2 regions of the Comamonas sp. AG1104 genome follow, and region 2 is predicted to be linked to the other one. Evidence: predicted binding sites of a transcription regulator. Region 2 holds the regulator's gene; the other holds the start of a gene.

Region 1 (14,514 bases), on a different contig from region 2:
TGTGCATGGCTGGCTCCATCGGCCGGTAGTGACCGCTAGTGCAGGCGTTGGCAACGCCCGCCTAGATATCGACCTCCACGGCATCGCCATGCAGCTCCATCAGCTCGCGGCGAGCGGCGGCTTCGCCCTTGCCCATGAGCTTGGTGACCACGGCTTCCGACTGTGCAAAGTCCAGATTCATGAACTGCACCGGCAGCAGACGACGCGTATCGGGGTTCAGCGTGGTTTCCCACAGCTGTTCGGCATTCATCTCGCCCAGGCCCTTGAAGCGGCTGACCTGGCATTTCTCACGCGGCACGCCGTCCTTGGCGCATTTTTCGATGATGGCATCGAGCTCGCCCGCATCCAGGGCATAGACCTTGATGGCCGGCTTCTTGCCGCGTGCAGGCACGTCCACACGGAACAGCGGCGGCAGCGCCACATGGATGTGACCGGCTTCGATGAGCTTGGGGAAATGCTTGAAGAACAGCGTCAGCAGCAGCACCTGGATGTGCGAGCCGTCCACGTCCGCATCCGAGAGAATGCAGATCTTGCCGTAGCGCAGGCCGGACAGGTCTGGCTCGTCATTGGGGCCATGCGGGTCCACGCCGATCGCCACCGAGATATCGTGGATTTCGTTGTTGGCGAACAGCCGGTCGCGGTCCACCTCCCAGGTGTTGAGCACCTTGCCGCGCAGAGGCAGGATGGCCTGGGTTTCCTTGTCGCGGCCCATCTTGGCGCTGCCGCCGGCAGAGTCGCCCTCGACCAGAAACACCTCGTTGACGGCTATGTCCTTGCTCTCGCAATCGGTCAGCTTGCCGGGCAGCACGGCCACGCCGCTGCCCTTGCGCTTTTCCACCTTCTGGCCGGCCTTCTGGCGGGTCTGGGCGGCCTTGATGGCGATCTCGGCCAGCTTCTTGCCCCAGTCCACATGCTCGTTGAGCCACAGCTCCAGCGCCGGGCGCACAAAGCCCGAGACCAGACGCACGGCATCGCGCGAGTTCAGGCGCTCCTTGATCTGGCCCTGGAACTGCGGGTCCAGCACCTTGGCATTGAGCACATAGCTGGCGCGCGCAAACACGTCGTCGGGCATGAGCTTGACGCCTTTGGGCAGCAGCGAGTGCATGTCGATGAAGGCCTTGACGGCCTGGAACAGGCCGTCGCGCAGGCCGCTGTCATGCGTGCCGCCAGCGGTGGTGGGAATCAGGTTGACATAGCTTTCGCGCAGCGGCGCACCGTCTTCGGTGAAGGCCACGCACCAGGCCGCGCCCTCGCCTTCGGCAAAGCTGTCGTTGTTCTTGTCGGCAAAGCCCTCGCCTTCGAACAGGGGGATGACGGGCTCGCCATGCAGGCTCTGCGCCAGATAGTCGCGCAGACCGCCCTTGAACTGCCAGCTCTGGGTGTCACGCGATTTTTCGTTGATCAGCGAAACGGCCACCCCGGGCATGAGCACGGCCTTGCTGCGCAGCAGATGCACCAGCTCGCCCATGGGCAGGGCCGAGGATTCGAAGTATTTGGCATCGGGCCAGGCACGTACCGTCGTGCCCTGCTTGCGCTCGCCAGCCTGCAAAGGGCGCACCTTCAGCGGCTCGATCACATCGCCGCCCGAGAACACCAGCGTGGCCACCTGGCCGTCGCGGTGCACCTGCACCTCCAGACGCGTGGCCAGCGCGTTCGTCACCGACACGCCCACGCCATGCAGACCGCCCGAGAAGCTGTAGGCGCCGCCATTGCCCTTGTCGAACTTGCCGCCCGCATGCAAACGCGTGAAGACCAGCTCCACCACGGGCGCCTTCTCCTCGGGATGCAGGCCAAAGGGAATGCCGCGCCCGTCGTCCTCCACGCTGTAGGAGCCGTCGGCATGCATGGTGAACTTGATTTTCTTGCCGTAGCCGGCAAGCGCCTCGTCGGCCGCGTTGTCGATCACCTCCTGCAGGATGTGCAGGGGGTTGTCGGTACGCGTATACATGCCGGGACGCTGTTTGACAGGCTCCAGACCCTTGAGAACGCGGATCGAGCCTTCGGAATATTCGTTGGACGGTTTGACTGCCATGGGGGCGGATTGTAGTAGCCTCTCCAGATGAGAGCTGGATAAATTCACAGTTGTTTACTCCCAATACTCTTGCACAAAGCCCGAACATCTGTCTTGGCAACGTGTTTTTACCGGATCTTTATCGTAGAGAAGACTATTAAAAAGATAGCTTGTACTGCATGCAATTCATAGATTTCATATAGTTTTTTACCTACATCATTTATTAATCCTACGTAAGACGCTCACTTTTTTATTTTTCTGATTCGCTGCGCATTCACGCAACCCAGCACTGCCATCGCATTCTGGCAGGCCGGACTGCCACGCATGTGACGAGCTGTGCAGGCGCAAAACAGCGGGTTTCGTTACAGTGGTGTGCTGACCGCCCCCAAGCCCTTTTTCGCACACACGGCATGACTACAAAGACAACTCCAGCCCCCATGTCCATGGCGCAGATTCTTCTGTGCGGTGGCGCCATCGTCACGCTCTCCATGGGCATACGCCACGGCTTCGGCCTGTGGCTGCAGCCCATCACCCAGGAGATGGGCTGGACGCGCGAGAACTTTTCCCTGGCCATTGCCGTGCAGAACCTGTCCTGGGGCATCCTGGGCATCTTCGTCGGCATGCTGGCCGACCGCATCGGCGCCTTCAAGGTGCTGATCGGCGGCTCCGTCCTCTACGCCCTGGGTCTGGTCGGGATGGCGCTGTCTCCCACTTCCACGGTGTTTTTGCTGACCGCCGGCGTGCTGATCGGCGCGGCCCAGGCCGGCACTACCTATGCCGTGATCTACGGCGTGCTGGGCCGCCAGATTCCGGTGGCGCGGCGCAGCTGGGCCATGGGTGTGGCCGCAGCGGCAGGATCGTTCGGCCAGTTCTTCATGGTGCCCGTGGAGGGCAAGCTGATCGCGCAGTTCGGCTGGTCCAATGCCTTGCTGATACTGGCGCTGTTCGCGCTGCTGATTGCCGCGCTAGCCTTCGGCCTGCGCGAGCCGGGCTTTGGCGGCAGCACGCCCATCAAGCGCGAGCAGACCGTGGGCCAGGCACTCAGGGAAGCCTGGACCTACCCCAGCTTTCTGCTGTTGATGGCGGGCTACTTTGTCTGCGGCTTCCAGGTCATGTTCATCGGCGTGCACATGCCCAGCTATCTGAAGGACTTCGGCATGGCGCCCCATGTGGCCAGCTATTCGCTGGCCCTGGTCGGCCTGTTCAATATCTTCGGCACCTATCTGGCCGGCAATCTGGGCCAGAAGCTGCCCAAGCGCTATCTGCTGTCGGGCATCTACGGTCTGCGTTCGGTGGCCACCGTGGCCTTTTTGCTGGCCCCGCTCTCGCCCTGGTCGGTCTATGCCTTCTGCGCCGCCATGGGCTTTCTGTGGCTGTCCACCGTGCCGCTGACCAATGCCACCATCGCCCAGATCTTCGGCGTGCAGCATCTGTCCATGCTGGGCGGCTTTGTCTTCTTCAGCCACCAGATCGGCAGCTTCCTGGGCGTATGGCTGGGCGGCTATCTCTACGACATCAACGGCAACTACGACATGGTCTGGTACATCTCGATTGCCCTGGGCATTTTTGCCGCCGTCGTCAACCTGCCCGTGCGCGAGACAGCCATTGTGCGACGCGCGCCCAGCGCCGCCTGATACCGGAGACACCACCATGCAGCTCAAACTCTGGCAACGCATCTCCATCTGGTGTGCCGTGCTCGTGCTGCTGCTGGCGGTGTTTGCCCTGTATCTGCAACCGGAATTCATGCTCACACTGGCAGACCAGGTCTGGGCCTGCTTCTGAGCTCTTGGGCAACCGGCCCAGGCGGCATGGCCGGGAGAGAGCATGGCCCGCATCATCATCACCGGAGCCTCGGACGGCATAGGCGCCGAAATGGCCCGCCAACTGGCACAAACTCATGGCAGCCGGCTGCAGCTGACGCTGGCCGCGCGCAATGCCGGCAATCTGCTAGCCGTGGCAGAGCAATGCCGGGCCCTGGGGACGCAGGTGCTGGAAGTTCCCACCGATGTGAGCGAAGAGGCCCAGTGCCGCGCGCTGATCGACGCCGCCGTGCAGCAGTTTGGCGGGCTGGACGCTCTGATCAACAACGCCGGAGTCTCTGCCCATGCGCTGTTCGAGCAGGTCAGCGCACAGGACCTGGGCTGGTATGAGAGGTTGATGCGCATCAACCTCTGGGGCAGCGTCTGGTGCACCCATGCGGCGCTGCCGCACCTCAAGGCCAGCCAGGGCTCCATCGTCGCAGTGTCTTCGCTGGCCGGGCTGATCGGCGTGCCGGGCCGCACGGCCTATAGCGCCAGCAAGTTCGCCATGGCAGGCTTCTTCGAAGCCCTGCGCATCGAGCTCAAACCCGCCGGCGTGAGCGTGACCACCGCCTACCCCGGCGTGGTGGATACGCGCATCCGCTACCACGGCTACAACGCCAGAGGCGAAGCCGCAGGCGTCAGCGGCCTCAGGGAAGACGGCGCGATGACGGTGGCCGAATGCGCGCGCCTCATACTCGACGGCCTGAAGCGCCGCCAGCGCGAGGTGGTGATGACAGGCAAGGGCAAGCTGGGCCGCTTCATCAAGCTGATCGCCCCGGGCATGGTGGAAGACATGGCACTGGCCGCGCTCAAGGACGATGTGAAGCCGCACTGAGCCGGCGCGAGCTGCTGCCGACGCAGCGACGCACAAGGCATGCAAGGATTTGGCTGCGGGCACTGCTATAGTTTTCGCAAGATGACCAGCCACTCCCTGCCTCCCGCACCCGCCCCCATTCCTGCTACGACCGCCAGCCACTGCGCGCCGGCGCCCTCTGCCTGGATTGCCCGCTTCGCCCATCTGGTACGCCCGCAGGGATCGGTGCTGGACCTGGCCTGCGGCATGGGCCGCCATACCCGTTTCTTCTCGGCCTTGAATCACGCGTTGACCAGCGTGGACAGGGCGCCGGAGGCGACCCGGTCCGTGGCGGATATCGCCGAGACGATTACCGCCGACATCGAAAACAACGCCTGGCCGCTGACGGGCCGCAGCTTTGATGGCGTGGTCGTCACCAACTATCTGTGGCGTCCGCTGTTGCCGCAGATTCTGGACAGCGTCAAGCCCGGCGGCGTGCTGCTCTACGAAACCTTCGCCCAGGGCAACGAGGCCTATGGCAAGCCCTCGCGCCAGGACTTCCTGCTCGCCCCCGGCGAGCTGCTGCAAGTCTGTGCCGGCTGGAGCATCGTCGCCTACGAGCACGGTCTGCTTGAGCAGCCCGCGCGCGTGGTGCAGCGCATTGCCGCCATCCGGCCCGATGGCGCGGCCGCACCTGCCGCACCAGCAGCACTTGTGCAAGCCTGACGCCCCCTCTTGCCCACCCCGATCTGCCCGACTGCCATGCCCGCCTACGCCCTGCTGCTTGCCCACAACGAACACCCCAGTGCCTCGACAGAATGGCCTGCAGAGCCCGGCGGCAGCTGCGACGGCTGGGCCGAATGGTTCAGCAGCACGCCGCTGCTGTTCAGCGTGTTGCTGGGCGATGCACGGCATCTGCCCGAACTGGTTCCCTGCAGCGCCTACCAGGACAAGCAAAGCCTCTCGGCACTGGCCGCACCCATGGAGCAGGTCCGGGCCCGCTGGCAATGGCTGAGGAGCGTGATTGAGCCACTGCCCGCAAAAAGCCCTGCGCATTGGCCCGACTCCGTCAAGAAGCAATGGCAGCAAATCGATCACACCATCAGCACCAGCACGCGCCAATGGCTGCTGCTGGACTGCGCCACGCTATGTCCGCATGACTTTGATGAAGCAGAGTTCACGACCTTTTTGCAGGCCCAGCGCGAGCTATGCCGGCAATGGAGCTGCAGCGGCGACGAGCTGCCCGAATCCCTGCAGGCCTTGAAGCGGGCGCCGCAATCCCATCTGGGATGGTGGAGCGATTCTGTCATTGCCCGCACCGAGGTCATCGAGCAGGAAAGCGAAGAAGACTGGCCCGCCTGGCTGGCCGATCACTACGAGCCGCGCCACCATGGCGCCTGGGACGAAGCGACCGAAAGCTATTACGTCATGCCCAGGCTGCACCCGCGCACGGGCCTGAAGCCACAAAGCGAGGCCGAGCGCGACCACTGGCCTGTGGGCATGGTCACGCCCTATGGCCGCTGGCTGCAGCGTCCCTTGGAAGGCGCGAGCATGACCTTTGTCTCTGGCGAGCACCTGAGCGTGCATTACCCCGAGACCACGCCGGGCGAAGGTGCGAAGTCCGGCATCAAGGATTTGAACGGCATCTGGCTGGTATCGCCCTCCGAGGGCTATCGCGACGCCTATGCCGTCACACCCCAGGTCATGGCCTGCCGATCACCGGGGCAGGAAAACATGCAGGAGCTGCGCAGCCTGCCCAGCCTCGCGCTGCTGCACGAAGGGCTCAGCAGCATCGACTACAACGAGGAACAGGACGAATTCATCCGCGCCGAAAAAGGCCCGTACGGCAACTCGTGCCAGTTGCTGCTCAAGGCCGACGGCCAGCCGCTGTTTGATGCGGGCCGCTATGAACACATCAACGACTTCAGCGCCAAGACAGAGCTGGCCGTCGCCTGCGTCCGGGAGCCCTTTGTCAACGAGCAGGGCGAACAGGAGCACCGTATCCTCGAAGGCGTGATCGACATCCGCGGCCAGGAAATCATCCCCTGTCAGTTCAAGACCATAGAGCGCGGCTTCAGCAGCTCGCCCCCCAAGGTATTTCCCGGCCGCAAGCTTCTGGCCATCACCGAAAAAGGCGAGCCCCGCATCTTCAACACCAAAGGCAAGCTGCTGGCCGCCCCTGATATCTGGTGCCCTCCGCTGAACTGCAGTCCGAAGAAAAATGAACTGCTCACCTTCATGGGCGAAGGGCCGGAGGCCCAACTGGTCATGTTCTCCATCCAGGATTTCAGCATCACCCGCACCGGAGAAACCTGGGAGGACTACCGCAATGCGCTGCGCGGCATGTTCAAGGGCCTGGGTGGCGACACCCCCGAAACCACGACCATGACCCGCGCGGAACTGATGGAGGCAGAGGATGAAGACTGGATGCGAGCTATGTCGCGCATTCTCTGCCTGAATGACGAAAGCCGGGCCGCAGACCTGCTGCAGCAATGGCGCGACTGCGTGGCGGCACCTGATCCTGACGACATGGGCTGGGATGAAGATGACGAGATCGACCCCGATGTCATGCATCTGCCCGCTGGAGAAAACGCGCTGACCCTGTACTGGGGGCATCTGCTTGCCATTGCCGATCAGTTCGCCCGCTTTGACTGGAAGGATGCCGAGGGCATTGCCGCCACGCACTGGCTTCCCGGCACCGATGACTGGCAGTGGGACACGCCCGCTGACGGTGTTGAATCGGGCCTGGAGCATATGGCCGAACATCTGGCTGGCCGCCAGCTGGCCCTGATCAAGCTGGCCACCGATGACGACAGCCTGCGCGTGACCGTGGTGCGCTCGGCAGATGCCGAGGACTTCATGGAGCGGCTGGCGCAGGCCCATATCAGCGCCTGGAACTACAGCGCGAACTGATGGCGACACCGGGCCACAGCGGTGCTCGCCGGCCTGATCCTGGGACGAAAGCAAAGCCCGCAGCAGTATCTTCAGCAACGGCAAAGCCGTGCAAAGGCCTTCATGCTGTCTAAAACAGACCCGGCTTCAACAAACAATATGACGCACAAATTTTAAATATTTCGTCATTTCGTCATTTATCAACAACACTTCGACAAAAACAGAGTTTTGCTAGACACTGTTGACAGCAAACCACTGCTTGCACCCTGTCCCTGTTTGTAGAATTCATTTTTACCGTTTTCTGATTGCGGATATGACATCACCCTCCGTTGCTCTCACTGGCAGCATTGTTGCCCTCATTACGCCCATGCTCGAAGACGGTAGCGTCGACTACCCGTCGCTGCGCAAACTCATCGACTGGCATGTGGCCGAAGGCACCAACTGCATCGGTGTGGTCGGCACCACCGGTGAATCGCCCACCGTGAATGTCGAAGAGCATTGCGAAATCATTCGTGTCGCCGTGGAGCAGGCCGCCGGCCGCGTCTCCATCATGGCCGGCTGCGGCGCCAACAGCACGCACGAAGCCATCGAGCTGGCCAAGTACGCCAAGAAGGTGGGCGCCGACAGCCAGCTGCAGGTCGTTCCCTACTACAACAAGCCCACACAGGAAGGCCAGTACCAGCACTTCAAGGCCATCGCCGAAGCCACTGGAGACCTGCCCGTGGTTCTGTACAACGTGCCCGGCCGCTCGGTTGCGGACATGCAGCATGACACCGTGCTGCGTCTGGCCCAGATCCCCGGCATCATCGGCATCAAGGAAGCCACCGGCAACATCGAGCGTGCTCAATGGCTGATCCGCGACGTGCCTGCCGGCTTCGGCGTCTACTCCGGTGACGACCCCACCGCAGTGGCACTGATGCTGTGCGGCGGCCACGGCAATATCAGCGTGACGGCCAACGTCGCTCCCCGTCTGATGAGCGAGCTGTGCAAGGCTGCCATGGCCGGCGATACCAAGCGCGCCATGGAAATCCAGTTCAAGCTCATGCCCCTGCACAAGAGCCTGTTTGTCGAAGCCAATCCCATTCCCGTGAAATGGGCAGCGGCCCGCATGGGTTTGTGCGGCCCCGCCATGCGCCTGCCCATGACGCCGCTGAGCGAGCAATGCGAAGCAGTTGTTGAGGATGCTCTGCGTAAAGTTGGCGTACTCTGATCGAGTTGCGCTAAGCTAGCGGTTTTTCGCACATAGCTTGAACGCTACCCAAGGACAATCCGCGTGAAACAACAAACAGCACGTTTGAGCCTGCTCAGCATCGCGCTGGGCCTGTCTGCCTGCACGACCACGTTCCAAGAGACCAAGATCGACTACAAGAGCGCGGGCAAGAATCAGGCCCCCTCTCTTGAAGTCCCTCCGGATCTGACGCAGCTGTCGCAAGACTCGCGCTATACCGTCCCTGGTGGCGTGGTATCCGCTGCTGCCATGCAGGCCAATGCCAAGGCAGCCAAGCCGACCGACAACAACACTGCAGCCAACAAGATTGGCGACGTCCGCATCGAGCGTGACGGTGCCGAGCATTGGCTCGTGGTTGATCGTGCAGCCGACAAGCTCTGGGAACCCACTCGCGACTTCTGGCTGGAAAACGGCTTCATCTACTCGATGGAAGACCGCCAGTTGGGCATTCTCGAGACCGACTGGGCCGAAAACCGCGCCAAGCTGCCTCAGGACATCATCCGCAGAAGCCTGGGCAAGGTGTTCGATTCGCTCTACTCCACCAGCGAGCGCGACAAATTCCGCACCCGCCTGGAGCGCGAGCCCGATGGCAAGACCCGCATCTATGTCACCCACCGTGGCATGCAGGAGGTCTACACCAGCGAGCGCAAGGACAACACCATCTGGCAGCCGCGTCCTCGCGACCCCGAACTGGAAACCGAGTTCCTGCGCCGCATCATGGTCAAGCTGGGTGTGAGCGAAGAGCAGGCCTCTGCCGTTGCCAAGGCGGACAAGTCTGCGGCCACTACCTCGACCGGCGCACGCATGGACACCATCAACGGCGTGCCCACTCTGCAGCTGGAAGAAGGCTTTGAGCGCGCATGGCGCCGCGTTGGCGTGGCGCTGGACCGCACCGGCTTTACCGTGGAAGATCGCGACCGCAGCCGCGGCCTCTACTACGTGCGCTACGTGGACCCGAACGCCAAGCCCGAGTCCAAGGGCTTCTTCAGCAAGATCTTCAGCCAGGGCAAGGAAGCTGCTGCGCCTCAGAAGTATCAGATCCAGGTCAAGGGTGACGGCAACAAGTCCCAGGTCAGCGTGCTCAATGAGCAAGGCCAGCCGGACAGCTCCACCAATGGCCAGCGTATCGTGCGCATCATCACGGATGATCTGAAGTAAAGAGCGCTGCGCCCCTTAAAAAAGCCACCGGACTGCGCTCTGGTGGCTTTTTTCATGCCCGAACGAATCGAGCCTGGGCCTGGGGCTGCAATGCTCATGGCGCGCGCTTGCCCGCCAAAATCCACCCAAGTGCAGATACAGGTGCAGATACAGGTGCAGATACAGGTGCAGATACAGGTCCAGACGCAGACCTTGCATGCCAAGCATGCATCCGCAGCTCGAAAATCCGCTGCAAAACCCAGACGCAAAAAAACCGCACCTGGGTGCGGTTTTTTCATGCTCGAGGCCTGGGCCTCAAGCTGGCTGATGCAGCGAATTACTTGGCAGCAGGAGCTTCAGCGGCGGGAGCAGCAGGAGCGTCAGCGGCAGGAGCAGCAGGAGCGTCAGCGGCGGGGGCAGCAGGAGCGTCAGCAGCAGGAGCAGCAGCGTCAGCGGCGGGAGCAGCAGGAGCTTCAGCAGCAGGAGCGGGAGCAGCAGGAGCTTCCACAGCAGGAGCGGGAGCAGCAGGAGCTTCTTCCTTCTTGCCGCAAGCAGCCAGAGCAGCAGCAGCGATCACGGTAGCCAGAATCAGAGAGTTCTTCATGACAGTTTCCTAAATGGTAGGTTCAGCAGACGGTATGCAGATTGCCATTACGGTCAGCCTTTTGCAGCTATTGATCGCTATGGCATATCAGGTCAAACGATAAATTCGACTCAGCCCGCATTATAGGTAGTTTTGCCCATTGCTGACTAACACTGACAGCAACTAAACAATTCTGCACAAATCGGTGCGTTCTCATTTACCGGGCAAGCCCACGCTTGCCTTGAGTCACACTGTGGAGCATAAATTTATTCCTGTCAAATCCCTGACAGAGCTTTGACGAAGATTTACATAACCTATACAAAGCCCGCCGAATCGACAAAAGCCACAGAGGACAAACCCGTAAGTTAGCACGATCGCTGTTACAAGTCCACCCTGTTTCAGTCGCCTGAGCGAACCCAGCCCGCATCGAACCACGACGACAGCAACTCCAGCGCATCATCGCTGGCCGTTGCCAGATCCTTGCGCGACAGGGCCCTGGTGTCAGCCAGCTTGCGCATCAAGGTGGCATCGCGGCCGCCCGCCAGATAGCTTTCGCCATTGATGAAGATGTGCTTGGCGTCATACATCATGCGCGTTCGGCGATCCAGCACCACGCTCTCGAACATGCCGTTTTCATCGCCATGCTCGAACCAGACATTGGGCTTGGGGTCGCTCAAGTATTCGCCCAGCGCGCGCTCCAGCGCCAGCGGCTCAGCCATGGCCTTCTTCAGTGCTTCGCGGGCAAAGTCATACATGCCTTCAGGAATCAGCGCCGGGTTGCTCACGGCTTCCTGCTTGGGGTCGCGATAAATGACCGGAGCCTCGGGCTCATCGGGCTCATCCGACATGCGCAGCAGCAATTCACGGCCCAGCTCGCTGCGATCGGGGGAGCGAAAGCCTATCGAATATGTCATGCATTCGCCTTCTGCCACTCCGTCATGCGCCCATTTGGGCGGCAGATACAGCATGTCGCCGGGCTCCAGAACGAACTCTTCCTCGGGCTCGAAATTGGAGAGGATTTTCAGTGGCTTGCCCTGCTGCAAAGACAGGTCTTTTTGACGACCGATGCGCCAGCGGCGCCTGCCCTGGGCCTGCAGCAGAAACACGTCATAGCTGTCGAAATGCGGGCCTACGCCGCCCTGATCGGTGGCAAAGCTGATCATCAGATCGTCAAGGCGCGCCTCGGGCACAAAACGGAATTGCTGCAGCAACTCATGCGCCTTGGCGTCATGCATGTCCACGCCCTGCACCAGCACGGTCCAGCCCGGCTTGGTCAATGCAGGCAGACTGCGACGGGACAGCGGACCATGGCTGAGCTTCCAGTTGTCACCTTCGAGCTGTTGAATCAGGCGCGACTCCACGCCATCCTCGCCCGCCATGGCCAGCAGGCGAGCACGCGGAATCGGGGCCTTGAAGCCGGGGATGGCCTGGCGCACCAGCAAGGGCTTTTTGTGCCAGTGGCGGCGCATGAATTGAGAGGCTGTGAGCCCACCCAGCAGGGTGAGCGGCGTATTGATGTCCATGAATACAGTCCTGCTTTCTAAGCAACGGACTGCATTGTCCTATAGGCCTCGAAAACGCTGGTCAGCACAGATCAATGACCAAGCGCTCTGAACTCGGACGGCGACATGCCGGCATAGGCCTTGAAGGCACGGCTGAAGTGCGCGCTGTTGCCAAAACCGCAGCCCATGGCAATTTCTGTAATGGTGCGGTGCGCGAGCGCCGGGGAATGCAGCTCCCGCATGCACAGCTCCAGCCGGCTTTGCTGGATGAAGCCGCCCAGCGACTGGTCTCGCCCCGCAAAGGCATTGTGCAGATGCCGACGGCTGCAATTGAGTGCTTCGGCCACCTGATCGACCGACAACCCGGGGTCGCGCACATGGCAGGCCACATGCTCGCAGATGCGGTCGTACAGGGCCTGCTTTTGCGTCACCGCCGTGGCCTGCCCGCCAAGTGCCTGCAGGGACAGATGCACCATGTCCACCAGCAACTCCCCGGCGCGGCGCGCCAGCGGGGCCGCCATATTGTCCAGTTCCTGGTAAGTGCTGCGCATGGTCTGCAGAGCAATGCGCGCAATGCCGGCGCTGCCTCCCACCGAGCGTCCCATGAGGTTTTCCAGACGCAGGCCTCGCTCGGCAATGCTCTGTTTGGGCACCATCATGATCAGGTGCTCCGTGTGCTGGGGATTGGCCACCACATAGGGCTGCGAGGTGTCATAGATGGCCCAGCTGCCATTGCTCACGCAGGCCTTGCTGCCGTGCTGCTCCACCTCGGCATGGCCGCTCCAGGGGGCCACGATCTTGAGATAGGCCGCTTCGCTGTCGCGCAGACGGTGGCTGTCGCGTATGACGCGGTGGCGCCCGGCATCCAGCTTGGTGAGCATCACATCGCCTGCGTATGCCACGCTCAGATGCCCGTCAAAACAGGTGTCGCCATACAGATCCGTATCCAGACCCGAGAACAGCTGCGCCATCCAGTCCTGCCAGGCTGGTGCAGTTTCCTTCTCGGGAAGACCATCGGTACTCAGTACCACGGGCGCGGTCATGGGCCTTGACTCCTCGTTGTATCTATCTCTGCCTGTGCCGACAAAGTACTGCAATTATCGGTAAGTGAGCACTTTCGCGCTCAGGCCGGCAAGAATCTCCCACGCTGTATTAAAACTAGTGCAAACCCTAGGCTGCGTGCACGATTCGTCAAACGGTTTGTGCACATTGCGCACAGCATCTTGCCAAGGCTTTTCCTACGATCACTCACACGCCAGTCTCAGGCGAAACACCACAAAAGGTGGAGACAAGCCCGGTGACGCAAGCCTTGCGCAACGACACCAGCTCCCACTTTTTCAACGTGCATCAACAAGCAGTGACCGAGGTCACGCGCCCTTGGTAGTGAAGGAAGCGAAGATGATTGAACAAAGCATGCTCATCGGCGGTCAGACCGCACAGGCCAGCAATGGTGCCACTTTCGAGCGCAGGAACCCTCTGGACGGATCGGTCGCCACGCGTGCCCCGGCCGCCACAACAGCCGATGCAGTGCGTGCTGTGGAAGCCGCTCAAGCGGCCTTCCCGGCCTGGGCAGCCCTGGGGCCCACAGAACGCAGGCTGATGCTGATGAAGGCCTCCCAGGCCCTGGAAGCAAAGGCCGAGGCCTTTGCCGCAGCCATGGCGGCAGAAACCGGTGCCTCCGGCATCTGGGCCGGCTTCAATGTGCATCTGGCGGCCAACATGTTTCTCGAAGCTGCATCGCTGACCACCCAGATCAACGGTCAGCTGATTCCTTCGGACATTCCCGGCAGCATGGCCATGGCCGTGCGCCAGCCTGCCGGCGTGGTGCTCGGCATCGCCCCCTGGAATGCCCCCATCATCTTGGCCGTGCGCGCCATTGCCACGCCCCTGGCCTGCGGCAATACCGTGATCCTCAAGGGCTCTGAGCTGTGCCCTGCCACGCACGGCCTGATCATCGAAGCGCTGCAGGAAGGCGGCTTGCCGCCAGGCGTGGTGAACTTTGTGACCAATGCGCCCGAAGATGCCGGCGCCGTGGTCGAGGCCATGGTGGCTCACCCCGCCGTGCGCCGCGTGAACTTCACGGGCTCGACGCGCGTGGGCCGCATCATCGGCCAGACCTGCGCCAAATACCTCAAGCCGGTCATTCTGGAGCTGGGCGGCAAGGCCCCGTTCCTGGTCCTGGACGATGCCGACATCGACGCCGCCGTGGCCGGCTGCACCTTTGGCGCTTTCGCCAACTCGGGCCAGATATGCATGTCCACCGAACGCATCATCGTGGACGAGGCCGTGGCTGAGGAATTCATCGGAAGACTGGTGGCCCGCGCCACAACCCTGCCTCTGGGCGACCCCCGCAAAGGCCCTGTGGTGCTGGGCTCCGTCGTGGACATGAACACCGTGCAGCGTGTCAACGAACTCATTGACGATGCCGTGAGCAAGGGCGCCAGGATTCTGTGCGGTGGCAAGGCCAGCGACACCCTGATGGCCGCCACGCTGATCGACGGTGTGACTCCCGAGATGCGAATCTTCCGTGAAGAGACCTTTGCCCCGGTAAAAGCCATCGTGCGCG
Region 2 (14,514 bases):
GGCCACACTGCATGCCGGCCAGCCGCCCAGGCCGCTGGGCACTTCCCCCGCATTCGCGCTGCAGCGCAGCCTGGCCGACACTGCCTGCAACGGCCATGGCCAGAGCATCCCGCTGCACAGCCTGGCCGCTCGGAGCCCGGAGGCTGTGGCCGCCGTGGCACGCCCCGAGTCCTTTTTTGCCATGCTGGCCGCCCAGGGAATCACTCCGGCAGCGACCCAGGCCTTGCCCGATCACTATGATTTCGAGAGCTTCTCGCGCAAGCTGGGAAACGACAAGCCCTTGATTTGCACCGAAAAAGACGCCGTCAAGCTCTGGCGCAGGCATCCCGAAGCCTGGGCCGTGCCCCTTAAGCTGCAGCTGCCGCAGGCCTTCTGGGAACTGCTGGATGCGCAGCTGGCCAAGGCCAACGCCAATATTCGCCGCGATGGCAAGCCAGCCTGACTATCATTGAGCCTATGGATCGGCCTCGGCTGATCACCCCTTTTTTGCAGCGCCAGCCCCCTGCTGGCACCCTCATCCCGTTTTGCAGGAATATCCCATGGACGCCAAACTTCTCGAACTGCTGGTCTGCCCCGTCACCAAGGGCCCGCTGCGCTTTGACCGCGAGCATCAGGAGCTGATCAGCCACAGCGCGCGTCTGGCCTACCCCGTGCGCGACGGCATCCCGGTGCTGCTGGAAAACGAAGCCCGCACACTGTCCGACGACGAGCTGGAAGAAGAAAAGCAATAAGTCATGAGCTATACGGTACTGATCCCGGCCCGTCTGTCCTCGACCCGTCTGCCCGGCAAGCCGCTGGCCGATATTGCCGGCTTGCCGATGGTGGTGCGCGTGGCCCAGCGCGCGGCTGTGGCCGGCGCAGCCCGCTGCGTGGTGGCGGCCGACGACGAGAGCATTGTGGCGGCCTGCGCAGAGCATGGCGTCCAGGCCATTCTGACGCGCAAGGATCATCCAAGCGGCAGCGACCGTCTGGCCGAAGCCTGTGCGCAACTGGGCCTGTCTGGCGACGAGGTGGTCGTCAATGTGCAAGGCGACGAGCCGCTGATCGACCCCAAGCTCATCGAAGCCGTAGCACAACTGCTGCTGGCCCGCCCCGAAGCCAGCATGGGCACGGCGGCTCATCCTATCGACAGCCTGACGGACTACCGCAACCCGAATGTGGTGAAGGTGGTCTGTGACGCCAAGGGTCTGGCCAGCTATTTCAGCCGCGCGCCCATCCCTTTCTCGCGCGACCACGGCGATGAAGCCTGGTGGCAGACGGCGGCCCCCAAGGCCGGTCACACAGGTTTCACACCGCTGCGCCATATTGGCATCTATAGCTACAAGGCCGGTTTTCTGCGCGAGTTCCCACAACTGGCACCCGCGCCGACCGAAGCCATGGAGCAGCTGGAGCAGTTGCGCGCCCTCTGGCACGGCCACCGCATTGCCGTGCATATCACGCCCGATGCACCGGGTGCCGGCGTCGACACGCCCGAAGACCTTGAGCGCGTGCGCGCTGTTTTTGCTGTTTGAGAAAAAGACCTGCGCACCTTGGCGACACCGGTGCGCAGGCCATCTTCTTCCAGGGATGCTCCCGCATCAAGCCAGCAGCAGCCCCGCCGGCCAGAGCAGCCCAAAGGGCCCTGGGCCAGTCCAGGAAAGCGCTGATCGCTATACTTTCCGCATAGTCAAAATAGCATATGTAACGGTTTCGGCACTTGGATTACAACTACAGCAATCGCGTTTGCAGCGGATCCATGCCTTCAATTGGCCGCACTTGTGACAGCCTTGACTGAATTGTGTAAGCCTGTGTTGGTCTTGTGCGTGCTATCCTTGCCCGCGAAAAAATACGGCCCGGGGACTACGGACGACCACCCGTCTGCCTGGGCCAGCAAGAATTTCTACTCTCCTCAAGGATTTCCATGAAACTGATTTTGTTGGGTGCACCCGGCGCCGGCAAAGGCACTCAGGCGGCCTTCATTTGCCAAAAGTACGGTATCCCTCAAATCTCCACGGGCGACATGCTGCGCGCCGCCGTCAAGGCTGGCACCCCTCTGGGTCTGCAAGCCAAGGCCGTGATGGACGCCGGCCAACTGGTCAGCGACGATCTGATCATCAACCTGGTCAAGGAACGCATTGCTCAGCCCGACTGTGCCAAGGGTTTCCTGTTTGACGGCTTCCCCCGCACCATCCCCCAGGCCGACGCCATGAAGGCCGCCGGCGTGAAACTGGACTATGTGCTGGAAATCGACGTGCCCTTCGACGCCATCATCGAACGCATGAGCGGCCGCCGCAGCCACCCCGCCTCTGGCCGCACCTACCACGTCAAGTTCAACCCTCCCAAGGTGGAAGGCAAGGACGACGTGACCGGTGAAGACCTGGTGCAGCGCGAAGACGACAAGGAAGAAACCGTCAAGAAGCGCCTAGACGTCTACAGCAGCCAGACACGTCCTCTGGTGGACTACTACAGCAACTGGGCCAAGGCCGATGCAGCAGCGGCCCCCAAGTACCGCGCCATCAGCGGCACAGGTAGCGTTGAAGAAATCACCGAACGCGCTCTGGCCGCTCTGGCTTCCTGATCGCCCTGATCACTCGCTCATGGAGCCTTGCCGACTTTTCGCGGCCAGGCATCTCTGGGCAAAAAAGGCCGGTGTCCTCACCGGCCTTTTTTGTTCTTGAAGCTCGTGCTCCCGCCCTTCCGGCCGACATCAGTCCGGTGCGAAAAAGCTGTACCGAGGATGGCGTTGGAGCCATCAATATTCATAGCTGCCTGCGCCTACACTCATTGGATTTCAAACCAAAACAGCATAGATACTCTGTATCAATAAAGGCCAGAAGCTCTCATAATAAGAGCATCAACCCAATGCGCGAGGCCAGCCCATCAGCTCCAGCATCAGGCTGATTCGGGCCTTGGCCGCCGGCAGGCTGCTCACACGGCCATCCAGCGCTCCCTCGGCCTGCACCACCTGTCCCTCCTCGCACCGGGTCGTGATGCGCAAAGCCATGCCCTGCGCCTGCGCCCAGTCCAGGGCTGGCCCCAATGCCTGATGGACCGTCCCATTGCCCGTGCCCACCACCACCACGGCACGCACGCCTGCCGCATGCCAGGCCTGCATCACCGCCAGCGCCACTGCACTGTTGCAGCCCGCATGACTGTGCAGCAGCTCCACCTGGGGCCATTGACCTGCGGGCGGTAAAGCGATCGCAGGCGAGCCAGCCGCAGCAGCCCCAGGCAGTCCGCCCGTAGCCCAGCGCAGCAGCCCCTCTTCCACCCAGCCCTGCGGACCGGCGCCGCTGCCATCGAAGGCATCCACACGGTAGGGATGCACCTTGCGCACCTGGCGTGCGCTGAACACCCGGCCCGCCACCACGGCAAGCACACCGCGACCAGCAGCCTGCGTATCGGCCGCACAGGCCACGGCATCGCGCAGATTGCCCGGACCGTCGGCCGAGATGGCTGTGGCCGGGCGCATGGCACATGTCAGCACCACGGGCTTTGCCGGGCGCAGAACGCATTGCAGGAACCAGGCGGTTTCCTCCAGGGTGTCGGTGCCGTGGGTGATGACAATGCCGCTCACATCATCTCGCGCGAGCAGCTCGGCACAGCGCAGCGCCAGTGCATGCCAGGTCGCGTGATCCATATCCTTGCTGTCCAGCTGCGCCAGCTGCTCCGCCTGCAGTGACGCAGCAGCAACGCGCTCCAGGTCCGGCACGGCCTGCAACAGCTGAGCCACGCCCAGTTGGGCCGCACGATAGCCCACGCTGGCGCCAGCCTGCTCGGCGACACCTGCAATCGTGCCGCCCGTGCCCAGGATGACGATATTTTTGTCACGTTCCACTTGCAGTCCTCTTCAAACTGATTAAAAATACAGGTACTGGATGAACACACAGTATTCATCATCGATCGATCAAGGAATGCCCATGGACCACCCCAAGCTCACTCCCCGCCAGCAGCAGATTCTGGACCTCATCCAGTCCACCATCGCTCGCACGGGTGCGCCCCCTACCCGGGCCGAGATTGCCAGTACCTTTGGCTTCAAGTCGGCCAACGCTGCAGAAGAGCATTTGCAGGCACTGGCCCGCAAGGGCGTCATAGACCTGGTCAGCGGCACATCGCGCGGCATTCGCCTGCGCGCCGATACCGTGCGCAACATCAATGCGGCACGCGGCGCCAGCTTTGCGCTGCCGCTGACGGCCCTGGCACCGCTGGTGCTTCCTCTGGTTGGCCGCGTCGCTGCCGGCTCGCCTATTCTGGCCCAGGAACATATCGATCAAAGCTATTCGGTCGAGCCCAGCCTGTTTGCCGCCAAGCCCGACTACCTGCTCAAAGTGCGTGGCATGTCCATGCGTGATGCGGGCATCATGGACGGCGACCTGCTGGCGGTACAGGCTACGCATGAAGCGCGCAACGGCCAGATTGTGGTGGCCCGCCTCGGTGATGACGTTACCGTCAAGCGCTTCAAGCGCACTCCTCAGGGTATCGAGCTGCTGCCCGAGAACCCCGACTACAAGATCATTCACGTCGATCCTGAAGAACCATTCGCCATCGAAGGCCTGGCTGTAGGCCTTATCCGCAACAGCATGTTCATGTAACGGGCAGACGACCCCTCCTCCGTCTATGCAGCGGAGGCACCGAGCCTCTTCCCCTCTCAAGCCCAGGTGGTAGGCGCGAAGCCGTTGAGCCTCGCCCTGGGCGGAGCTTTGCCGAAAGAATGCAATCCTGCCCTTATCCATGCCGCAAGGTCATCAAAAGGAGTTGCCAAATGGGATTCGCCACATCACTGCAGGCTTTGACACGCCTGACCCTGAAAAGCCTGCCTGCCACGCTGTCGCTCAACCCGAACTTCAGCTCCGATGACGCAAGCGAAACCGCTGCAGAGCACGTGTCCTTCACTACCAATCGTCCAAAGGCGAAGCAGATCGGCGTCCCTGTCATCCGCGCCAACCGCAGCCGCAGTCGTCTGGGCAGCAAAACGCTTCCCCCTCAGGTCTTTGCAGCGACCCCAGAGCTGCACTCGCCAATAGCCGACCAGTCGATGCAAGCGGCCTCTCCACGGCTTCTCAAAATCGTGCAGCGAGAACCGAGCAAGCAGCCCGAATGCCTGCTGATCTGCGGACGCATGGCCGATGTCTGCGCCGCGCTGGAGCGTATGGCACTCCATGAGCAAACAGCCCCGCAAGTCTGAAAGCACAGTGAGGTTTGACTGCCTGCATTGATGCGGCCCCGAGCCCGACCCGCGCTAGGCCCGCAGGCGATGCAACAAAGCTACCATATGCATCCGACAGCAAGCCATCTCAACGCTCTTGATCCATCGGCTGGCAGATATGGCGCCAGACAACTCTACCCACAGTGCATAGGCGAAAAACTCGATATCGTCAGTGCGGGCCCTCTGTATTTGCGCCGAACGATCTGGATCGCCATGTAAATTTTTTGCCGATGCTCTGCCTGGGCCTGTCAGCCGGAACGCATTTCGCACAAGCCTCGCAGTCTGCAGAACTCCTTGTCAGGCGCGAATATCCGTCAGAACGGATACCCGGATCAGGGTATTGCGGCACCTCTTCGACAGTGGAAACATTCATATACACATGTCAACGAGGGCGTCCTATGAGTGCCTACCGCAAGCTCTTGCAGCACATACAGGCCAAAGACGCCAATGGAGATCTGCGCCTGATTCTGGTCTATCAGAGTTTTGATGAGATCGACATGCCGCATGGAGTCTCCATACGTCCATCTTCCATTTACTTTGAAACTGCCGATCACCAGGAGGTCAACTGGCTCAATCCACAGCAGTTCGAGATAGAGGCCACTGGCGAAATCCTCAATCGCGTTCCCTCTTCGCCCGAGGAATGAGACAACTCGACGCGACCGACCCTCGTTACAGAGTCTTACCTCCTATCTACAACTGTGCCGCATTCAAAAACTAGGCATTGCGCGGCTCGAAATATTGGAATAAATTGATTCTCAGGCACATCTTCCGGCATCAGGAGGCTGAACATGTTCAAGCACCTGCTCATTCCCACCGATGGCACCAAACTGTCAGAGGCTGCCGTGCGTGCTGGCGTTCTGCTTGCGCGTGAGCAAGGCGCCAAGGTGACCGGCCTTTATGTCATGCCCGACTACCGCGCCATCATCTACGGCGCAGACGCACTGTTGACTTACAACAGCGCAGAGTTCGAGCGAAGTGCCAACAGCGATGCAGATGCGGCTTTGCAGTTCGTTGACCAGATTGCCAGACCTGAAGGCGTACCCTGCAACTTTGTGCGGGTCACCCACGCCTCTGTTTACCAAGCCATTGTTAAGCAGGCGCAGGAATTGCAATGCGACCTGATTTGCATGGCTTCACACGGTCGCAAAGGTATCGGCGGAATTTTGCTGGGCAGCGAAACCCAGCGCGTCCTGACCCACAGCCATGTCCCGGTGCTGGTACACCGGCCCGCTTCCACCGGCAAACATTAAGGAGCCAGAAATATCGAATAGCAGTCCTGCATGTCGCACGCTTGCCTCGATACAAGATGGGCTCAAGCGACTTGCAAGTCATGGCTGCAATATGCAGGCCAGCCAATCAGGAGTTGCTGGCCGCACCCGATGGGGCAACCTGTCAACCGTTCAAACGCGTCAGCAACAGTGCAAGAGCGATAAACGGCGATTGAGACCAAAGTAGCGCCTCAGCCAACTATTCAAATGCATTGACTGTGTGAGCTGCAGAACCGGATCGAGAGGACCCCGAAACTTGCCCGCCTTGCGCGGGCATTTTTTTGGCTGCTAAGCACATCGCTCCGATACTTCTCCCAATCGCTCACGATGCCCAGGCAAGGTGAACAGAATCTGGAGATTCTGCGAGTCCATTTGCTGCACGACGATGGAGCCGTCTTCGTGCAGATAGATCCGCACAGTGTGTGCATCATCCAGATCCCAGTGTGCAACGCTCGTATTCACCCCCCGCCAGCCATGCTCCTCGCACAGCCGACGCCGGCGCAAGGCCTTCAAAAATTCCTGCGAAGCACCAAGCTCTGCATTCGTTTGCACCCAGCTGTCGATCACCAGCTCATAAGCCATCTGCTGCGTATGACAAGGCTTGGCCAGCTTCATATGCCTGATCCAGGCATCTAGACGGGAGGCAAAAGTGTATTGCAGGTGGTGGGACATGGGCTTTTTTAATTCAGTAGGGCTCCGGGCTAGATCGCCACTTGCACATCAAAATCAGAATTTTCCTACGCCCAATTTACCGAAAAGTGCAGCAGAAACAAAATCTACATCACCAATAGGTTCAGGGTTTAACACTGCTTGATGACTGGCCTGAGAGACACTGGCAGAGCGAGACTGGCCAGAGCCAGGATGAACCCTGAGCCTGCAAGGTGGCATATCTCAAGGATTTGATAAGCTGGCTTTTGGACGCTTGCCAGCTGCTCAGCCACCACACCTTCCGGTGATCTCGGCGAAACAGTACCCATCAAAAAAGTATTTGGCTATATGCAGATGCTCTTTGTGCGTACTTTGCAGGCCAACCTGGTGCCATTCAGGGCGGTTCCATCGACCACGCAGACTCCTGCGCCCTGCGCCTTTGGTTGCCCTGGCCTCACAGATTGAGGGGCTGGGCAGGCCGGCGCATGGCGCATGATTGAGCTCCCCCCATGTGGCCCAGATCAACCTGCATGAGACTCGAAAGCAGCAGTACGAAAACAGCGCTGCCAGCAAGAGCACTCCCCACTCTGCGAAGTATCCCGGGAGCACCTACCGATGACTTGCTTGTTGGAATTCCGGCAAGCTATTCAGCCATCCTTTCAACGACCCAAGCCTCGAACATCGTGATCCTGAAACTCAATGTACCCCTCTAAAGATTGCCTTCATCAGGCAACTTCTACGCTCAAACCCACGCCCGCTCAGGATAGATTTCATTAAAAAAATCTATCTTTTCACTCAGTTACTTAGCACGGCCACTTCATCAAGAAAAGATGACAGCGGCACCGGCAAAGCACCTCCTCAGCGCTTCAAAGAAGCTCACACATCAGATCTGGTCTATCCATTAGCGCGATCTGTAAGTGCCTACATACTTCCTTACATCCGCTTGATACAACATCAGTCAAATGCAATGAAATGTCAGCTCGCAGGTCCTGCGGCAAGTCGTTGAGCAACAGGGAGTGTCGTCATGAGAAAAGTTAATCCTGCCGCCAAAAACGCGAACCGCGCTTTTGTCCGTCTGCACACGTATGTGACCAAGCAATTCGACTGGGATCTCTTCACCAAGGACTACCGGGTAGTCCTGCACACAGACGAGGACGGAGGCGTCACGCTCTACATCGTCAAGGTCTTCGACAAGGATGGACAGCCTGCCGCACTAGGACCAAAGATCCCTAACCAGATTACGTTCTCTTACCGTCAGGCTCCCATCATGTCGGTATGGACAGAGTTCTTTAACGACGGCAAATTCAGTTGGCGCAATGTCTCCTGCCGCTAGGGTGCGGCGGCGGGGGATGGTGGCTTGGCTGTCGGCATAGACACCCGCCGCTGCGCCAGGAGCGCCATCCTGTCCAACACATTCAGGAGAGTTGCATGACCCGCTTCCAACCGATGCTTGCAACTGCTGCCCTGCTCAGTCTAATGACGCTACATCTCAGCAGCAGCTCCATGGCACAGGCCGCCTTTACAACCCCGGGCGGCTACACCAACTCCTACAGCGGCCAGATCACGGGCAACGGTATCGTGCAATACGGGCTCGAAACGCGGCCCTTCCAGCGCATGACCGTCACGCTCAACACCAACAACCCGTCCAGCCAGATGAACGTCTTCAAGGACGGCTCTGCCCAGCCTCTATGCCAAGGCTCGGCCAACAACAACATCTGCACCTTCCGCATCGAGCGTGGTGCCAGCTATCGCGTGCTGATCTTCCTCACGCGTGAAGCCGCCCAGCGCGGCGAAAGTGCACGCTTTACGCTCACCACCGAAGAAAGCACCTGACAGCTTGACTGCCATCAAGAACCCCTCAGTCCATGGCTTGTAAACTGGCTTCAACAGATTCAAAGTGAAAGCCCGTTACACGATATGGAAAACTTTCCCAAAGACATCTACACCGAGCCCACGCCGGATGTGAATACTCTGGCCAACCTCGGCCCCCTGACCGGCATGGCCGGCATCTGGACCGGCAAGCGCGGCCTGGATATCAATCCCAAGGCTGACGGGCCTGAAAAGCAGGCCTTTATCGAGCACATGGAATGCCAGCCCATCGACGCGCAAACCAACGGGCCACAGCTCTTCTACGGCCTGCGTTACCACACACGCATCGTCAAGCCTGACGATGTGGAAACCTTTCACGACCAGGTCGGTTACTGGCTGTGGGAGCCTGCCACCGGCAACATCATCCAGACCCTGACCATCCCGCGCGGACAGACCGCCATGGCCACAGGCAAGACCACGGCCGACGCCACCAGCTTCACTCTCAGGGCAGAGCGCGGCTCCACCGTCAACGGCATCTCCAGCAACCCATTTCTGGAACACGCCTTCAGAACCGACGCCTATACCATCACCGTCACCAAGCACTCGGACGGCACTTGGTCGTACGAGCAGGAAACCACATTGACCATCCCTGGTCAGAGCGAGCCTTTTGCCCACACCGACCGCAACACCTTGCACAAGATTGGCGAGCCCACTCCCAACCCCACGGCAAGGGCCGCAGTTGAAATCTGATTGGCGCCATCAAAGGACTCCACGCCCCGGCCGAATTCACTGGTTCCACAGGGCGCACACTCCCCGATTACTGCATCGTCCGTAATGGCCTTACGCATGCTGGCCATGGACCTTGCGGGAAAGAAGGCGCTTGCCTTCAAACTGGCCTGTATGAATGCATTTCAATGCATGAAGGCCATTCCCAGCAGGCTGCCGACACTCAGCGCATGGCGCAGGCCTTCAATCTGGTCGCGAAGGCTGCTGTCTGGGCGCACCGCAGTGCGTTCACGACCTTTGATACAGAGCGATGCCGACCAATGAGCGCACAGCAGCCACCTGCCGAAACTGAATTACGCCGCCCTCCTACCAATGCACAGCCGATTGCGACGGACCTGATGCCGGCCTCCTTCGACAACCTGCTGTGGCGCATTGCCGACGTTGGAATCATCGGCGCGGCCGATGCCTGACTGGCCAAGCTGGCAGCAGCCAGCGTCCAACGCCTGACTCAACGCGCCCAGCGCCGCGAATAGTCTGCTTTTGATAACCTCTAACGCTTTATGGATAAGGGCTTGAGGCAGCTTTTACCTGCACCTTCATGGATTTGATTTCCATCAAGAAACCGTCTGAATACTCATTTCAAGGTGTTGCATTAGCAGCCCTGGAGTGTGAGTATGAGTTTGCTGATAGGTCGAATTGATTTGGCAACAAGACGCGCACCAATGCGCAAGGAGGCTGGATATGTTCAAGCACATTTTGATTCCTACGGACGGCTCGAAACTCTCTGAGGCCGCGCTGCGCGCAGGCATACAGCTGGCGAAGGAACAAGGCGCACAGGTGACGGCGCTGTATGTGATGCCGGATTACGCAGCCATGATTTACGGAGCAGAGGCGCTGATCGCCTACAACTCCGCCGAGTTCGACAAGAGCGCCCAGAAGGAAGCAGATCAGGTATTGCACGCTGCCCTGGAAATTGCCAAGACCGAGGGCGTGGCCTGCCAGACGGTGCGGGTAACGAATATCTCCATCAATCAGGCCATCATCAAGCAGGCGCAGGAGGGTAACTGCGACCTGATCTGCATGGCATCACACGGCCGCAAGGGCATTGCCGGCATTTTGCTGGGCAGCGAGACCCAGCGCGTACTGGTCAACAGCAGCATTCCGGTTCTGGTGCACCGCCCGGTTCAAGCCTGATCGGCTGCAGCGCAGTCACGACCCGGCCGCTCTCATCATGCAAGCAACGCCCCATCGCCCTCGTGCGGTGGGGCGCTTTTTCATGGTCCGATCGTCGTGTAGCATCGGTGCATCAAATTGTGAATCTTCGGTTCCATTTGTCACGCCTGCCGCGGCGTCTTTGTTCATTCAGCACAAGGGGAGAGAGCAGATGAGTAACGCAATCGCTACTGACGGCGACCTGGCCTGGAAGACCGGCCCGATTCGCCCCAGAGCCTGCACCTGCGACAGCGTGGTGTGCCAATTGCTGCATGAGCGGGTAATGACCGATATGTCGCGCCGCATGTTTGTGGGCGGAGTGGCCGCTATGATGGCGCCGTTCGTGGGCCTGCATGCGGCCGAGCCCGGTGCCGGCGGCATGCCCAAGCAGGCCGACCGCCCCGTGTTGCTGACCAATCTGCGCCTGTTTGACGGCACGGGCAAGTCCGTGCGCCAGGGCGTGCAGGTGCTGATCCAGGGCAAGGTGATTGCTGCCCTGCCCTCTGCCGGCGAGAAGGTGGAAGGCGCCCAGGTGATCGATTGCCAGGGAAAGCTGGTGATGCCGGGCATGATCGATACGCACTGGCACACCATGCTGGCGGCCGTGCCGCAGATGACGGCCATGACGGCAGATCTGGGCTATCTCTACATCTCCGCCGCGCAAGAGGCGCAGCGCACGCTGATGCGCGGCTTCACCTCGGTACGCGATGCGGGCGGGCCGGCCTTTGCGCTCAAGCGCGCGATCGACGAGGGCATGGTGCCGGGCCCGCGCATCTACCCCAGCGGGGCGATGATTTCTCAGACTTCGGGCCATGGCGACTTCCGCCTGCGCAGCGATATCCCGCGTGCGGCGAACGAGTCGCTGAGCATGGTGGAGCAAGTCGGCGTGGCCATGATTGCGGATGGCGAGACCGAGGTGCTGCGCCGCGTGCGAGAGCAGTTGATGCTGGGTGCCTCGCAGATCAAGATGCTGGCTGGCGGCGGCGTGGCATCGATGTACGACCCGCTGGACAGCACCCAGTTCACCGAGAAGGAGCTGCGTGCTGGCGTGGAAGCCGCCGCAGACTGGAACACCTATGTGATGTCGCATGTTTACACGCCCAAAGGCATCAAGCGGGCCATCAAAGCAGGCGTGAAGAGCATCGAACACGGCCAGTTGGCCGACGAGGAAAGCGTGCGCATGATGCGCGACGAAGGCGTGTGGTGGAGCCTGCAGCCGTTTCTACAGGACGAGGACGCCAACCCTTATACGGATGCAGTGCGCCGCGAGAGCCAGTCGCGCGTGGCCCAGGGCACGGTGCGCGCCTATGAGATGGCGCAGAAGTACGGCATCAAGACGGGCTGGGGCACGGACATTCTGTTCAGCCCCAAGGGCACTGTCACACAGGGCAAGCAACTAGCCAAGCTGACGCGCTTTTATGACCCCATGACGCTGCTGAAGCAGGCCACGGGCACCAACGGCGAACTGCTGGCCCTGTCGGGCGAGCGCAACCCCTATCCCCAACCGCTGGGCCGCATCGCCGCTGGCGCATTTGCCGATCTTCTGGTGGCCGATGGCGACCCGACGGTGAATCTGGACTTTCTGAGCAACCCGGAACAGAACCTGCGCCTGATCATGAAGGACGGCAAGGTGTACAAGAACACGCTGTAAGGCAGACAAATGATCCAGCATATCAACACCACTGCGGGCATGGCAGCGGCGGCGCTGGCCGTGGGCCTGCTGGCAGGCACGCCTGCATGGGCGCAGGACAACGCGGCGGCCGATGCATGGCGCTATCAGCTCACACCCTATGTATGGATGACGGGACTGGACGGCAGCGTCCGCCCGTTCAGGGGAGCGCCCACCGTGACCGTGAACAAGTCGTTCTCGGACATTCTGGAGAATCTGGACGCTGCAGCCTTTGTGAATGGCACGGCGCGCAAGGGCAGCTATGTGCTGCAGGGCGACTTCAGCTACGCTGCCACATCGGACCAGGCCGCCCTGCCCCTGGGCCTGAGTGCCAAGGCCAAGATTCGTCAGACCTCACTGACTATGACGGGCGGGCACAACTGGATGCTGAGCCCTCAATCGAGCTTCGACCTGATGGCCGGCCTGCGCCTGTGGCAGATCAAGGCCGAAGTGAATGTGCCAGGGGTGGGTTCGGCGCAATCCAACACCTCGTTCGTCGACCCGGTGGTCGCCGCACGCTGGCGCTACGACATTGCGCCGCGCTGGTCCAGCTTGCTGTATGCCGATATGGGCGGGCTGGATGTGGGCTCGAAGTTCACCTGGCAGGTTCATGCCTCGGTGAACTACCAGGTCAAGGAAAACATTTTTGTGTCCGTAGGCTACCGCCACCTGAGCGTGGACTACCGTGACAATGGCAAGCGACTGGACTTCAGCCAGAGCGGCCCGATCGTCGGAGCGACGCTCAGGTTCTGATCACCACCAGCGGATAGACAATACCCGGCCCGGCAGACCAGCGGTCTGCAATGCCACATACAGCAATCACTGCGGGCGAACCGCGCTGCGTCAGGCCTCAGTAGCGCTGGATTAACTGGTGTGCGATCTCACTTAGTTTCAGCGCATGGAGTCTCCTCAACCGCATGAGGAGTCTGAGCCTGAAAAAGTGCTCGCAACACCACCACAGCGTAAACCTGGGGCGTGCGCACTCATTGCTGCAGTCCGCCTTTAGCCGCCCGCGCCGGGCGACAATGTCAAAGCCGCACCAACTGAGCAAAACAAGAAATCCGACAGGCCACGAGGCATCAATGAATCGCACCGAATTTCTGCAACAGCCCGAAGTCATAGGCTTTACCGACTGGCTTGCAGCCACACTCCCCCAGCGACAAGTTCAGTTGAACATTCGCTCTTCCAGCTACGTACCCAAGGGCTTGACAGCCACTACCCGTTTTGCCGATCTGGTACCTCGCCACTACCGCTGGCGAGCGACTGGCCTCGCAACGGGCGACTGGGCCGAGTCGTGCATCAAGACAAGCGCTCTTTCTGCCAAGCTGCGCGCTGCCGTACAGGCCAACGATGCGACAGCCACCCTGGCCGCCTGTAGCGATGTGCTGGACTGGGGCGGCGAGCGCAACCCCAAGGAAGGCGCGCGGCCCTTTCTTGTGGGCCTTGGCACTAACATCAGCCACTACATTGCCCGGACCCATCAGGAAATGGCGCTTGGCTCGGCCAGCCTGCGCACCGGCTTTCCGACAGTGCAGCTCATGAACTCCATGCTCACCAAGGTGCACGCCTTTTATTCAGCCGAAGGCTTGCCCATCTATGACTCGCGGGTCAGCGCCGCAGCGGCTGCACTGGTGGAGTTCTGGCGCCGCAGTAGCGGCACGCGCCCCCTGCCCGATACGCTGAGTTTCCCGTTGGCCGGCGGCAGCCAGAAGCCCCAGCACAAACTGGCTTGCCTCTTTGACCAGCCACCGTCGCCGGGCACCCTGCTCTACACCAGCCAAAGCACGCCCCAGCGTTGGGCTGGCGCCAAGGTACGGCTGGCCTGGGTAATGGCCGAAACCCTGCGCAAGACCCCCAGCCTGTTTTCAGGCCAGCCTGATCGCATGCGCGCCATGGAAGCTTCACTCTTCATGGTGGGCTACGACCTGAACTGCCTGGCCTGAACAGAAAAAACCCCTGCCAACCAGCTGCTGCTGGGGATTTTCTCCGCACCCAGG

The links. The regulator LexA, encoded in region 2, represses DNA repair genes until DNA is damaged. The targets are predictions, from matches to a motif close to ACTGTATNNNNATACAGT.
Region 1: the regulator LexA is predicted to act here: its motif matches at 2,066-2,083, upstream of DFO48_RS08220 (DNA topoisomerase IV subunit B).

The regions. Positions count from the first base shown of each region.
Region 1 covers NZ_QQAS01000002.1:763,382-777,895, reverse strand. Annotated here, with positions in the region: gene DFO48_RS08225 (lytic transglycosylase domain-containing protein) at 1-7, opposite strand, end outside; gene DFO48_RS08220 (DNA topoisomerase IV subunit B) at 62-2,032, opposite strand; gene DFO48_RS08215 (MFS transporter) at 2,449-3,645, shown strand; gene DFO48_RS25795 (hypothetical protein) at 3,662-3,793, shown strand; gene DFO48_RS08210 (SDR family oxidoreductase) at 3,836-4,648, shown strand; gene DFO48_RS08205 (class I SAM-dependent methyltransferase) at 4,730-5,332, shown strand; gene DFO48_RS08200 (hypothetical protein) at 5,369-7,519, shown strand; gene dapA (4-hydroxy-tetrahydrodipicolinate synthase) at 7,812-8,708, shown strand; gene bamC (outer membrane protein assembly factor BamC) at 8,772-9,884, shown strand; gene DFO48_RS08185 (hypothetical protein) at 10,201-10,467, opposite strand; gene DFO48_RS08180 (JmjC domain-containing protein) at 10,845-11,969, opposite strand; gene DFO48_RS08175 (helix-turn-helix domain-containing protein) at 12,041-12,991, opposite strand; gene DFO48_RS08170 (aldehyde dehydrogenase) at 13,347-14,514, shown strand, end outside.
Region 2 covers NZ_QQAS01000005.1:302,853-317,366, forward strand. Annotated here, with positions in the region: gene lpxK (tetraacyldisaccharide 4'-kinase) at 1-442, shown strand, start outside; gene DFO48_RS16020 (Trm112 family protein) at 540-731, shown strand; gene kdsB (3-deoxy-manno-octulosonate cytidylyltransferase) at 735-1,511, shown strand; gene adk (adenylate kinase) at 1,901-2,557, shown strand; gene DFO48_RS16035 (asparaginase) at 2,834-3,817, opposite strand; gene lexA (transcriptional repressor LexA) at 3,900-4,571, shown strand; gene DFO48_RS16045 (hypothetical protein) at 4,742-5,164, shown strand; gene DFO48_RS16050 (hypothetical protein) at 5,584-5,829, shown strand; gene DFO48_RS16055 (universal stress protein) at 5,974-6,435, shown strand; gene DFO48_RS16060 (hypothetical protein) at 6,742-7,068, opposite strand; gene DFO48_RS16065 (hypothetical protein) at 8,126-8,434, shown strand; gene DFO48_RS16070 (DNA breaking-rejoining protein) at 8,605-8,934, shown strand; gene DFO48_RS16075 (FABP family protein) at 9,019-9,660, shown strand; gene DFO48_RS16080 (hypothetical protein) at 9,825-10,106, shown strand; gene DFO48_RS16085 (universal stress protein) at 10,378-10,830, shown strand; gene DFO48_RS16090 (amidohydrolase family protein) at 11,021-12,499, shown strand; gene DFO48_RS16095 (YfaZ family outer membrane protein) at 12,509-13,270, shown strand; gene DFO48_RS16100 (hypothetical protein) at 13,600-14,460, shown strand.